Regions from separate parts of the Pseudoalteromonas sp. KS88 genome, predicted to be linked through region 4. Evidence: predicted binding sites of a transcription regulator. Region 4 holds the regulator's gene; each other region holds the start of a gene.

Region 1 (3,302 bases), on a different contig from region 4:
AAAGCTTAAGACAACATTTTGCAGAAATAGAAGTACAAGCTAAAGATAAGCAATTGAACGTTGATAAGCAGTTGGAACTTATTGAAGAGCAATTACCAAAACTGATAGCTCAAATGGGTCAATATTTATAAATATTTTAACAGTAATAGTTTAACTTTTGTTAAGGGAGCTTTTAAATGCGCGAGAAGAGTTTTAAACATGGATGATGCAATTAGGGAACGTATAATTCGCGTTTGTGATAAAAAAATAGATGCAAAAGGGTACAATGTTGGCTTGTCTTTTTATGCCTTCTTTGCCAATAAAAACAATGAACCAGAGTTATTAATGCAAGTTGCTACTTGGTGGATTGAAACGCATCAATTAGATCACTTCGTTAAAGCGCAGAAAATTAAAGATATGATGATCCAGCGACTATAATCGAAATTACATAGAGAATACAGCCAAGTCACTTCAAGGTAAGAGCGTCGTTGGAATTAAAAGTGATTTAGGCAAGGCATAGATTGCAAATAATAGTGGTTTTATTGTTAGAATCAATACGCAGTATAATCCGCTTTTAAACTAACCCGTAGGGCGTTTACAGGCACTTACTATCAGTGTTGTTACATCTCAAAAGGGACTGCCCTTGTTGCAAAGTAACGCCTTGATATTGAACCTTTGTGCGACACTAAATTTTTATTTTGAGGTGACTTGGGTATAGAGGAGCAGATGATTGCTCCAGGCGCTTTGTATTGCTCAACCGTTAAGGTACTTTTTAAGCATTCATGTGGCATTTTTTATATTTTTTGCCGCTGCCACATGGGCAAGTATCGTTCCGGCCAATATGCGTTTCAGTGGTTGGAAATATTTCTCCATCCAAATATTTCCAGACATTTTCTTCTTTTATAAATCGCGATTTTTCATGTAGCTTGCAAAATAGGTCTTTATAAAAATAGCTCGCACAAAACTCTACTATGCCGTTATATTCATTGTGATCAGACATCACGATCTCAAGATTAATAAACCGAGAACTAATTGCAAATTCAGCAATGTCATTAAGTGGATTTTCTTGTTGCTTTTCATTTGCATAGGTTTGGTATATGTACTCAGCATTTTTAATGGCATAAGCAGTATAGCGAGATCGCATAAGTTGTTCAGGCGTTGTTGCATAAGCTGTACCCAAGTGCAATTTTTCACAGCATTGGGCATAACTCTTTTTACTATTACATAAACACGGAAGGTCTGAGAGTGAGGCCATGTTATTTACCCAGTCTAAAATGGGTAGCATAACAGTTTATTGCGACAACGCTAACTCTTCTGATGACTCATTGTTTGTAAAGCAATATAGCTTGGCTGAAGCATGTTCTAAGTTAAGTGATAAATCAGCCAACTGATTGCCTTTTACGATATCTGTCCAAGTTATCACAGCTGCAAAGTTACCGTTATGAAGAGCAGAGTTAAGCACATACTCCAAATTCACCAAGTGTTTTTGCCTGATCACAAGCAGTTTAGATGTGTCGATTGAGCATGAATCTAATAATGCTTTACTCGGCACGTGGTCGGGTGCAATTAATAGTGTCCATGCATTTTGACTATTGTAATGATGAAGCACTTTCAATAATTCGAAGGTTGCTGAAATTTCGTCTTCAATCTGGATTACATTGACAGATGAACTGAGGTTATCTTGTTGGTAGCTTTTAACAGTTCTTAAGGTAATTGGCTGTAACATAACGGTCACTCACTGGTTGTTTATACAGTATTTGTATACAGTAGTTTATACAGTTGTTGTGTGCAAGCATTATTTGTTATTTTTTGAACGATTGTTAGCTTTAAATTACCTACTTTCTAAAATTAAAATTTTAAATTGTTTAAAAACAGTGGTTTATGTTTCTGTTGAAATTAGCCTGTTCGCTGGAGCCGATTAGGGAGTAGAGGGGATCAAATGATTAAACTGCTGTTGATGTATTTGCTCATACAGTGTTGCGGCATAACATTTAGCATCTTGATAGCGTTTAGTTGATAAATGCTTTCTTAAATCAGCTAATGCGGTAGTGGCTGGTTCATAACCTTGGCTACTTGCGAGACTGAGCCATACAGCGCCATGGAATACGCTTTGCGGTACGCCTTGGCCTTTTATGAAGAACAAGCCTAAATAAAACTGTGCACGTTGGTTACCTGCCATAGCGGCCAGTCTCATCCATTTTGCTGCAAGCGGAGGTTGATCGTTTTTTAAATAATACAGTGCTTTTGTAACTACATTGTCAGGCGTTTCAGTATTGCCTTCATTGTGCTCTGTTTTACTCGGTTGAGTAATAAACGCCAATACATTATCTAATTGCTGCTCAAGGTCAAGTCCACTTGGAGATGTATCTGTCATAATACCACGCATATTATTGTTTTCATTCACAGCCTAAGTTTAGTCTAATCAAAGGTAATTTGTCCTGTTATTCCATAAATCTATGGTAAAATTACGCAATTATTCACTCGTTTAATGAAAAAATACTTATGCTTGAAGCCATTTTTAAAATAAGAGCGCAAAATTCATCCATTCGGCGCGAATGTATTGCCGGTGTAACTACCTTTATCACCATGGTGTATATTGTTTTTGTGAACCCCGCTATGCTTGCTGAAGCTGGAATGGATCAAGGCGCGGCGTTTGTTGCGACCTGTATCGCTGCAGCGATAGGGTGTTTTATTATGGGGTTTTGGGCAAATTACCCATTAGCATTAGCACCAGGAATGGGGTTAAATGCATTTTTTACCTATGGAGTCGTTTTAGGTATGGGGTATACATGGCAAGCTGCGCTTGGTGCGGTGTTTATGTCGGGGTGTATCTTTTTACTATTGAGTTTGTTTAAGGTCAGAGAGTGGATTATTAATGCGATTCCGTTGGTGCTCAAACAAGCTATTGCGACGGGAATTGGTGCATTTTTAGCGCTTATTGCACTAAAAAATGCAGGAATTATTGTTGCAAGCCCGGCGACATTTGTTCAATTAGGTGATATCACCGAAGCAGGACCTTTACTCGCAATTTTTAGTTTTTTCATCATAGCAGCGTTGCTTTATAGAGACTTTAAAAGTGGTGTGCTGATTAGCATATTAGCAGTGACTTTAATTGCGCTTGGCTTTGGCTTAGTTGAGTATCAAGGTGTTGTGTCAATGCCGCCTTCGATTGTTCCTACCTTTATGCAATTAGACTTCGCAGCTGCACTTGAACTATCGATGTTGAGCGTGATATTTGCATTTTTGTTTGTTGATTTATTCGATACCTCGGGCACGTTAGTTGCGGTGACTCAAAAAGCAGGGCTTGCAGATGAGAAAGGAAA
Region 2 (3,302 bases), on a different contig from region 4:
CCTGTGCTTGCTCTTGCTCATTCCAAAGCTCATCCATACTCGTAACCGGAGGCTTTAACCAAAGAGCATGGCCGCGTAATAGTGCCAGCACTCGTTGTTTTGACGTGGTTGCTAAGTGTTGTGCTTGTTGATCTGTATCTGCTGCTACAACAGGTAACCCCAGCATGACATAGGGTTTGTCTAATACATCAGATGGTTTAAATTCGCGACGGTACAAGGTGATTGCATCGTATAAAAAGCGCGGCGCAAAGTGGCCTGCAAAAACATAAGGCAGGCCTTTTTCAGCTGCCAATTGGGCGCTATATAAACTAGAGCCAAGCAACAAAATGGGCACATTAGTGTTTTCGCCAGGTATTGCGCGTACTGGGGAGCCACCATCATTTGGGCCTAGTAATGATTGCAGCTCGGTAACTTCATCGGCAAAATTCTCAGCTCTGCGCTCATCACGTCTAAGTGCTCGGCTTGTTATATGGTCGCTACCAGGGGCACGACCTAAACCCAAATCAATACGCCCGGGGTAAAGGCTTTCCAATGTACCAAACTGTTCTGCCACGATAAGCGGTGGGTGGTTGGGTAACATTACGCCACCAGCACCAACACGGATATTACGTGTTTGCCCAGCGATATGCCCGATTAATACCGATGTTGCTGCACATACAATACCCGGCATATTGTGATGCTCAGCCATCCAAAAGCGATTAAAACCTAACTCATCTGCTTTTTGTGCATACGCAACACTGTTTGCCAGTGTTTGCGAGACTGTTTCATGCTCTTTCATTGGGCTAAGCTCTAACAATGAAAAGTGCATATTGTTAAGTACGCTCATAACACGCTCTATTTATATTCAATGTAAATGTAAAGTGGTGCCGTAACTTTATTTTTCAAATGCCGTTAAGGCATTTGATTGGTGCTGTTTTTCGACTTTAAAACCATCAGCTGTTATGCCTTGTTTCCAATAGGCTGAACACAATATTCTCGCGTTCAATCGTAAAGCGTTCACGTACGAGGGGGTTTATTTCACGCACCAATGAAGACTCAAGATGAACAATATCGGCTTGATATGACTTTGGCCTAATTGAGTGCTCACGGCATTAATTAAATCAGTGCTTGGTTGCTCGCTAACAAACTAATTAACGTGGTAGTTATTTTTGATTGTAGCTAAGTCAGTAATACCCTGCTTATCAGGTACATGAACGGTAGCACTGGCTGGTAACTCAGAGCTACCGTGTGACTGTACGAACGTGCCGATGAAAACGACAAACGTTGTTTTTTCTCGTTTACCGCTGCGGGTGAGCAGGATCAAAACCAAACTAATAATTTTTTGCATACAGCTAACACTATGATCAGCAATATAAAACATGAGTAAAATAGATCGTTTGCGCTTGGCATACTGATCTAACCCTTGGCATTTTAACTTGCCAAGTACTATACTGTACAAATATACAGTTAAGTGTGTTTTAGTATGCGTGTTATCCCTATTTATATCGAAGCTGGCGTGTGTGGATTTGAATCTCCTGCAGCGCAATACAAAGAATTAGGCTTATCGCTTGATCAATTATTAATAAAACACCCAGATGCTACGTTTATCGGTGTTGCCTCTGGGGAGTCAATGCAAGGCGTGGGTATTTTTGATGGCGATTTACTGTTAGTTGACAGAGCTGAAGACGCTAAAAATGGCGATGTGATTGTGGCCAATTTAAATGGCCTATTTGTGTGTAAATTACTTGATAGAACTAACGCACAGTTATTGTCAGCATCTCCTGCCTATGGGCCTGTTCAGCTTTCAGCCAGTGATGAGTTTCAATTAGAAGGCGTGGTCACGCGCTCAATTCGCCTACACCGTTTAAGCCCTGAGTTACACCAATGTATGCCCTAGTTGATGCAGTATCATTTTATGCCAGTGCCGAAAAAGTATATGACCCAGCTATCCGTACTAAACCCGTTGTGGTGCTGACTAACAACGATGGCTGTATTTGCGCTGTATGCCCTATTGCGCGTAAATTAAATATTCCTAAGTTTCAGCCCTACTTTAAAGTAAAACACTTACTTGCTAAGCATAACGTGATTGTTCGTTCATCTAACTATGAGTTATACGCTGATTTGAGCGATAAAATGATGAATGTAATAAGCCGCTTTTGTGACAATCAGCACATTTATAGTATTGATGAATCGTTTTTATGCTTTAACGGTTTTACACCCTTAATAAGTGATTGGCATCACTATGGACATCAGATCCGCCGTACCGTGTGGCAAGAAACCAAGCTTCCTGTAGGAGTTGGGTTTGGCCCAACCCCTACTTTAGCAAAAGCAGCCAATCATGCAGCTAAAAAGCTTAGTGGCTTTAATGGTGTTGCCGTTATTGATGATGAAAGCGCACGCAAACACGTACTAGGCATGATGGATGTAAGCGATGTATGGGGTGTGGGTAAACGGATTGCAAAAAAATTAAAATTAATGAATATACATTCAGCGCTTGATTTGGCGCAGCAAGAACCTCGGCGTATAAAAAGACAATTTAGTGTCGTACTTGAGCGCACCGTTAACGAGCTTAACGGAGTAACTTGTTTGAGCTGGGATGAAGTACGTCAAGATAAACGCGAAATATTTTCGACTCGCAGTTTTGGTAAGCGGTTAACTGATCCAATAGCATTAAAAACAGCATTAGTAAGCCACTGCGTTACTGTTGGGAAAAAGCTTCGCCAACAACGCTCTGTCACTCAAAGGCTTTTATTGTTTGTTGCAAGCTCCGCACACGAACAAATCTACTATAAAAAGTCTTTAGTCTATGACTTTGCAACCCCAAGCTCCGATAGTTGCGTATTAGCCAGTGCTGTTAATCAGTTATTTGATCAACTCTATCAACCTGGCATACAGTTTTATAAGTGTGGTGTGGGAGCGTTAGAGTTAAGCTCTGTACAATTTCAACAACCAGATTTATTTGCTGTGTCAAAAGATAATAGCAAGCTTATGCAATGCTTAGATACTATAAACAAACGTTACGGCAGTAATACATTATCATTGGCAAGCCAACAACAAACACAGTCATGGCATATGCAACGCGAGTACTTATCGCCCCATTACACAACTCGTTGGCATGCGTTACCTAAAATAACATGTGATTTATAAACGCTGCAGCTCAAAATTGCACATAACATCCGTATCTTCAACAGTGTATTGTAGTTTGTTACCCGCCAAAAAGCGCAGTGTTTGGCTACTATCAAGTGAGTCTTCAGGGTTGTCACACCGGTCATGACGAAGAGCCATGGTTATACCTTCACTGGTGTATTTAAATTTAGTCGTGA
Region 3 (3,302 bases), on a different contig from region 4:
CTATAAAGCTATAGTCAATTTCATCTTGTCTAGGGTAAAGAAGGCCATTCTCAGCTGCAACGTGTCTCGCCCAAGGGAAAAGCCTGTAGCCTTCTTCAGCATTATTTACAACTAATTGAAAACCGCTATGCCAAATATCGAAATTTGGTGCGGTCGAATAAGCATATTCACTATGTATACTAGTTAAAGCGTGACCCCAAATTTTCTTTATATCATCATCGAGGCAATTACCTTGATTTGTACATGAACCAATGTTTTGCTCAACTCGATCAGCCAGGCCAATTTCCCCAAGATTTAATCTGGGCCAAATAAACGAGTCTTGATTCATTTCGCATGTTCTGTGTGCGGCCTGGTTATGTTCATATAGACCAACTTTTAGTTCGACTACAGGATGTATAGTTATATCAGCTGCAACATGTGACATATAGCCACAAAGCCATGCAAAGCACTTCTCCTTCGCATGCCCTTCAAGAACTTTACAATATTTTACAGCTTCTTTAATTACATCACCTGTACCTTGATAATGCATTAAATCAGCCCATTTATTTTGTTCTGAATGGCCAACAGCGAGATAAGGATAATCCGGTGACACGCAACCTAATTCAATATATTTCTGGTTTGTGCTTAAAATTAATTTTGCTTGTTTTGGAATATTCATTCTTGAAAGGGCGTTATTATCAGTTGCTAAATTAGCAGCTGTTATATGTGCGAATGCACCAGGCATGAGTAAATCCTTTTACTTAATCTTTAATGTATTAACAACTTACAATAGTGTAATAATTAGTCAAGCAATTAAGAGAAACTTACTCGAGATACACTTAAGTAGCATCGTCCTAAAATACCCTATTTCCTGTGAAGTGATCTCTAAGGTCGTTTTATATTTAAAACCTACGCATTAAGTTAAACCATTCTTGCTTGAGCCTAGCTATACCTGAGGCCATGTGTGTCAGTTGGAAAGAGTAGGGTGTAGTTAGAAAAGAATCAGACTATTTTTTTGCCACTACCGTTACCCTAATACAGCATATAGTTAACTTCTCTATCGGTGAATGTGATAGGTTGCTTGTGCTCTTTCATTGGCTTTAGAAAGTGTTATAGCTCATGGGCTCTAAGGTTCATCATATGCAAGTTATGTTGATAATTTGAGGAAAATAGATTTGCTGGTGTTGGAGGACATTAATAATTCTCATACCTAAAATTTGAACTAAAAGTCATTTTGAAAATTAATAATACAAATATGATACAAACGGAGTTTATGAGAAAACTTGATTTTTTGTGTAAGTGAAAGATATTAAGGAGGAAAGATGGTCGGTATGGAGAGATTCGAACTCTCGACCCCTGCCACCCCATGATGTGACGCTATATCGAGTTAAGTTATTGTAATTTATACATTATAAATGCAATTAACTGATTTTATATACAGTTAATTTTGCAATTTTTATCATTTTTACAATTCAATAAAATCAAACGGTTAGGGCGCTTGTTACAAATCGAGTATTTAAGTTATCAGTAAAACTCAATATAAACAACCCATTAGAAAATCTTAATCAAAAACCTCACTTTCCTCAGTAAGCTAGTTTACCTTTCCAAACTCGCTTATTAGACTTATACTGTATAAATAAACAGTGCTTTATTTTGGTGTGTGTATGTTTGTTATTCCTATTTATATTGAGGCGGGTATTACTGGTTTTGAATCGCCGGCAGCGCAATATAAAGAGCTGGGCTTAACTTTGGATGAGCTACTTATTAAGCATCCTGATGCTACCTTTATAGGTTTAGCGTCGGGGCAATCTATGCAGGGGGTAGGGATATTCGATGGCGACTTGTTAATTGTTGATCGTGCTGTTGATGTAAGTACAGGTGATATTGTGGTTGCCACTTACAATGGCTGCTTTGTTTGTAAAATAATCCATAAAGAAAATCGTTTGTTGATGTCTGCATCAGATGACTATGCACCAGTATATATATCACCTGAAGATGATTTCTGCTTAGAAGGAGTGGTTACCAGAAGTATTAGGCTACATAAGCCTTGTGCAGAGTTTTCACATACAGGCTAAATTTTATTGCAATATGCATACTTATACTTTTAGTAGAATTTACTGGTAGCAGCTTATGTTTAATGTTTACATAAGATCATTACATATAGAGAAATAATAAAGGATAAAAATATGAAATACCCAACAGAATATCGTATTGAGGTTTATTTGGAGTCGTTTATTAATGATCCAATAGCAGGCTTTTGTTCAACATCACCTTTTATAGCCTTACAAGTAGGTGATGAAATTGATCCTTTTGCTTGGGCCGAAGGAAATGATGAAAGTTATGCAAATTCTGGTGAAGTTCCAAAAGATCATCTTCTTGAAGTAGTTAAAATTCGCCATTTAATGATGGTTAATAAAAGCAAAACGATTCAAAGTGTCAGTGTCAAAGTTAAATCAGTTAAACGAACTGATTAAATTAGAAAGTAAGTAAAATAAACTATTACGTACGGTGGCTGCTTTTAGCCACTTAAATCTTTATTCAGGTTCATTTCTGAGGATAAAATAATGCTTCCTAGTATTTTAAAAATGTCTGATACTCTTTATAGTAATGACTCAGGATGGAACTCTTATTTAATTAAAATTGGTGATTTTGCTAGAACAATTGATCGCGATTTTCTTAGCTCTGTTTGTTTAGAGCACTTCGATAGGTTTAATTACAACTTCCCAGAATTTAATATCAATAATCACAGGTTGGAAAGAGTTTCATTCACAGCTGAACAGATTTATAACGAGGTGCGTTATTGTGATAATAAACCACTCGATTTCTGGTACTCCCAAGTGGATGATTATTTAAAGAATACAAGCAGTCTCGCTTATCCAGAACTAAAATACTGTATAGAAAATAAAAAGTGGAGCTTCTGTCCTGTTATTATTGATCATATATTTGGTTGTGAATTAGGTGGCCGAAGACTTGGGCATCCGTACCACCTGATTGAAGGTACGCATAGAGTGAGCTTTATTAATAGGCTGTACGAGCGAAATATAATAGATGCGAGCTCAATCCATGAACTTATTGTTATCAAGCCGTAACAAAGATATAAAATGTGCTTACCATAATATAGGTATGCTGATTGCACTGCTTAGTTTGAGCTAAACAATTAGAGACAGCATAATAACCACACTTATCACATCACTTAAACTTATATAACCAAAAAAGTATATTATCCTCTGGGGAACCCCCTCAGACTTCGTTTTATCTTTTCTAGGTTGTCTGATACCACCCATAACATGCCTGCTAGGGTGTCTTTATCCATTACTTCAAAG
Region 4 (3,302 bases):
ACAATATCGATGTGATCTTTAATATCTCCCAATACGATAGGGCTTCCTTTCAGAGCAGGGAAAACACCTGGTAACCCCATGCCTGTGGGTTGATGGCAGGCAGCACAACTGGCCATGTATACTTGCTCACCAAGTACCATAAGTTCTTCTTTTGGTAGGGTTTGGTCTAATAGTGCAGCATCAGCAGCTGCGGCTTGTTGCTTAGCTTGCTTAGCGTTGGCTAACCAAACATCAAAGTCTGCCTCAGACTTGGCCTCTACTACGACGGGCATAAAACCGTGGTCCTTGCCGCAAAGTTCAGCGCATTGACCTCGGTAAATACCCTCTTCATTAATTCGGGTCCATGTCTCATTGATAAAGCCTGGATTAGCATCCTTCTTAACAGCAAAGTCAGGCACCCACCATGAATGAATAACGTCATCAGAGGTCATTAAAAAACGAATTTTTTTGTTAATTGGTAGCACTAAAGGTTTATCAACCTCAAGTAGATAGGTATCCGTTTTTTCAGCTTGATTTGCAATTTGGTCACTTGGTGTTGAAAGAATAGAATAAAAATCAACATCCTCTCCCATGTATTCATAATGCCATTTCCACTGCGACCCCGTCACTTTGATAGTGATGTCAGCTTTGCTGGCATCCTCCATTGCGATTAAAGTTTTAGTAGCTGGTACTGCCATGGCTATAAGAATGACAAAGGGAATTGCCGTCCAAAGTATTTCGACTTTTGTACTTTCATGAAATTGGGCAGGTACCGCCCCTTTCGATTTACGATGATGTATTAATGCCCAAAACATAACGGCAAATACAATCACCCCAATCACACAACATATTATAAAAATTGTCATGTGCAGTTGATAAACATTATTACTTATATCGGTTACACCTTCGCGCATATTAAATTGGCTGTTTGCCAATAATTGCTGCGGAAGCATTAGTAATATAAGCCACAAGGTAGAGCTCAATTTACCCATGTGACAGCTCCTTTTGATGCTATTGCAAGACGCAAAGCGAAGAGGCGGCACTGCTTTATTCGCGCCAATTCGTTATTTTTTATTGTTACTGATGCTATTTATGTCTTTTGACGCCATAGGGCAAAAAGATCACTAATTAACACAGCGTATTAACCAATTAGTTAAAAAATAAACAATTAGCAAGTTTTAAGGTAAATAAAATTCTATTTTGGTGCAAAAATAACAATGTTAAATCAGGGCGTTATTTTGTTTTTGGGAAATAGTGTAAGGGCTTAAAACTAGCGGATAACGAGCTATGATAAGGGATAAGACGCTACATAGAAGTGTAAGATACAGTAGCTAAAGTTGTAAAAAAAATAAAAGCACCAAATTTCACTTATTTGGTGCACTGAGCATAAAACTTAATAAGGCAGTAACTATCTGGGCAAGCGTAATGTTTATCATTGGCTTGAGTAGTAAAAACAGCTCTTACATCCAATCAGCGTTACGAATCACGCCAACTGCCAGCCCTTCAATATTAAATGATTCATGTTCAAGATCGACCTCAATTGCAGAGAACTCTTCGTTTTCGGCGTGCAATAAAACTTTACGTCCGGCTTTTTCGAGCCGTTTTACAGTCACGTCTTCATCAACACGCGCAACAACTACTTGGCCGTTTTCAGCCACTTGCGTTTTATGTACGGCAAGCAAATCACCATCCATAATACCAATGTCTTTCATACTCATACCTTGTACACGCAATAAAAAATCAGCGGCTGGCTTGAACATTAAAGGGTCAATCTGACAATGGCTTTCAACATGCTGTTGTGCAAGTATTGGTTCACCAGCTGCGACTCGGCCAATGAGTGGTAATCCAAGTTGCTCGGGTTCATCCTCTTCTACCAGCTGAATACCACGGCTTGCACCTGGCTTCATTTTAATAACACCTTTTTTAGCCAGTGCTTTTAAATGCTCTTCAGCAGCGTTTGCGCTTTTGAAACCTAAAGTTTGCGCAATCTCAGCACGCGTAGGCGGCATACCAGTATCTTTGATAAACACTTTGATTAATTCAAGAATTTGAGCTTGACGATTCGTTAATGGGCGCATACAACTGGTTTTCCATACAGTACATTTAACTGTGAGTATATACAGTTATTTGAAAATCGCAAATTTTAAATTAGTTACCTTTAGCCCTTCTTTTTTACCATCTAGTACTTAACAATAAAGTGGCGCTATTTAAACCATCATCAGATTTAAAAGATGCGCCTAAACCAAACTTTAACGCTATATGCTCATTAAACCAGTACTGTGTTTGCAACTCATAGTTATCCGTATTATTGCCATGGTCACGAACATTAGCGACCAAAGCAACTGACCAATCTTGATTTATATAATACGCTACCCGCCCTTGAACATACCGATAGCGCCCAACTAACTGCTTAGCTTGTAGATCCCAGCCTTTATTATTCGTTAAGCTGGTCCAACGCACATACGGCGCATAACTCCATTCAACCGACGTTACATTGTCTTTTAAATAATAGCCTCTCCCTTGAAAATAGTTGTAAAAAGCAGTTAAGCCTATTTGTAGTTGATCATTTACCTGGTTTCCAATTGAGGCCGTCACTAAAGAGCTGTCTGATTGCCAATGGCCGCCATCATCATCAACATGCCGCAAGCCAGCCGCTAAAATTAAGCCATGTTGCCAATAATAAGTCGCATCACTGGTAATATAATAAAGGTTGTCATTCGCAAAGCCACCTAACGCAATATTGTTCACTCGGTGCAAGTGACTTTTTAGCTCTTGAGGACCAGATAAGGCGGTTAAGTCATCACTAAAATAACGGTATCTCGCACCTAAAAATGCTTTATCGAAGCCACTTAAATCAGTGAACCCGAGATCAACCTGATGATTAATATCTGCATAGCTGGATAACGATAAACAGCTAATTAACAGCATTATTCCTTTTTTCATCTTGCGTTCCTAAAATGTAACATTAGGTATATTTTAGCTATTTAGATGATCTTAACTGTAGGAAAGTGTACAAAAGTGTAGACTGGTTTTAAATTTTTAATTGAGGATATTCCATGGCTATTTGGTATCACCCAATCACTCTAGCGCAGTGTAAACAACTTGATGAAGGCATTAATGGCCAAGGCACGTTAATGAAAACAATGGGTATAGAAATCACTGAGATTGGCGACGACTATTTAGTAGCAACTATGCCTGCAATACCTGGACACCACAATCCCATTGGAATGGTTCATGGCGGAGCAAATGTTGTGCTTGCAGAAACAGTTGCCAGTTATGCTGCTAATTTTGTTATAGATTTCACAAAATTTTACTGTGTTGGC

The links. Region 4 encodes LexA, which represses DNA repair genes until DNA is damaged. Its sites were predicted from a motif close to TACTGTATNNNNATACAGTA; they were not measured.
Region 1: C7Y70_RS07640 (SulA-like leucine-rich domain-containing protein) is a predicted target of LexA. The motif match lies at 1,716-1,735, and genes of this name have one in related genera.
Region 2: umuD (translesion error-prone DNA polymerase V autoproteolytic subunit) is a predicted target of LexA. The motif match lies at 1,429-1,448, and genes of this name have one in related genera.
Region 3: C7Y70_RS12960 (S24 family peptidase) is a predicted target of LexA. The motif match lies at 1,606-1,625, and genes of this name have one in related genera.

The regions. Positions count from the first base shown of each region.
Region 1 covers NZ_PYHV01000012.1:42,579-45,880, reverse strand. The annotation lists gene C7Y70_RS07655 (response regulator) at 1-131, shown strand, start outside; gene C7Y70_RS07650 (DUF6500 family protein) at 199-417, shown strand; gene C7Y70_RS07645 (YchJ family protein) at 752-1,234, opposite strand; gene C7Y70_RS07640 (SulA-like leucine-rich domain-containing protein) at 1,271-1,705, opposite strand; gene C7Y70_RS07635 (SEL1-like repeat protein) at 1,898-2,353, opposite strand; gene C7Y70_RS07630 (NCS2 family permease) at 2,482-3,302, shown strand, end outside.
Region 2 covers NZ_PYHV01000007.1:247,173-250,474, forward strand. The annotation lists gene C7Y70_RS04590 (LLM class flavin-dependent oxidoreductase) at 1-826, opposite strand, end outside; gene C7Y70_RS04595 (hypothetical protein) at 1,127-1,327, opposite strand; gene umuD (translesion error-prone DNA polymerase V autoproteolytic subunit) at 1,463-1,876, shown strand; gene C7Y70_RS04605 (Y-family DNA polymerase) at 1,864-3,126, shown strand; gene C7Y70_RS04610 (hypothetical protein) at 3,121-3,302, opposite strand, start outside.
Region 3 covers NZ_PYHV01000019.1:166,591-169,892, forward strand. The annotation lists gene C7Y70_RS12955 (zinc dependent phospholipase C family protein) at 1-724, opposite strand, end outside; gene C7Y70_RS12960 (S24 family peptidase) at 1,644-2,054, shown strand; gene C7Y70_RS12965 (hypothetical protein) at 2,166-2,453, shown strand; gene C7Y70_RS12970 (hypothetical protein) at 2,544-3,068, shown strand; gene C7Y70_RS12975 (hypothetical protein) at 3,200-3,302, opposite strand, start outside.
Region 4 covers NZ_PYHV01000020.1:66,349-69,650, forward strand. The annotation lists gene coxB (cytochrome c oxidase subunit II) at 1-971, opposite strand, end outside; gene lexA (transcriptional repressor LexA) at 1,440-2,057, opposite strand; gene C7Y70_RS14235 (hypothetical protein) at 2,152-2,922, opposite strand; gene C7Y70_RS14240 (PaaI family thioesterase) at 3,036-3,302, shown strand, end outside.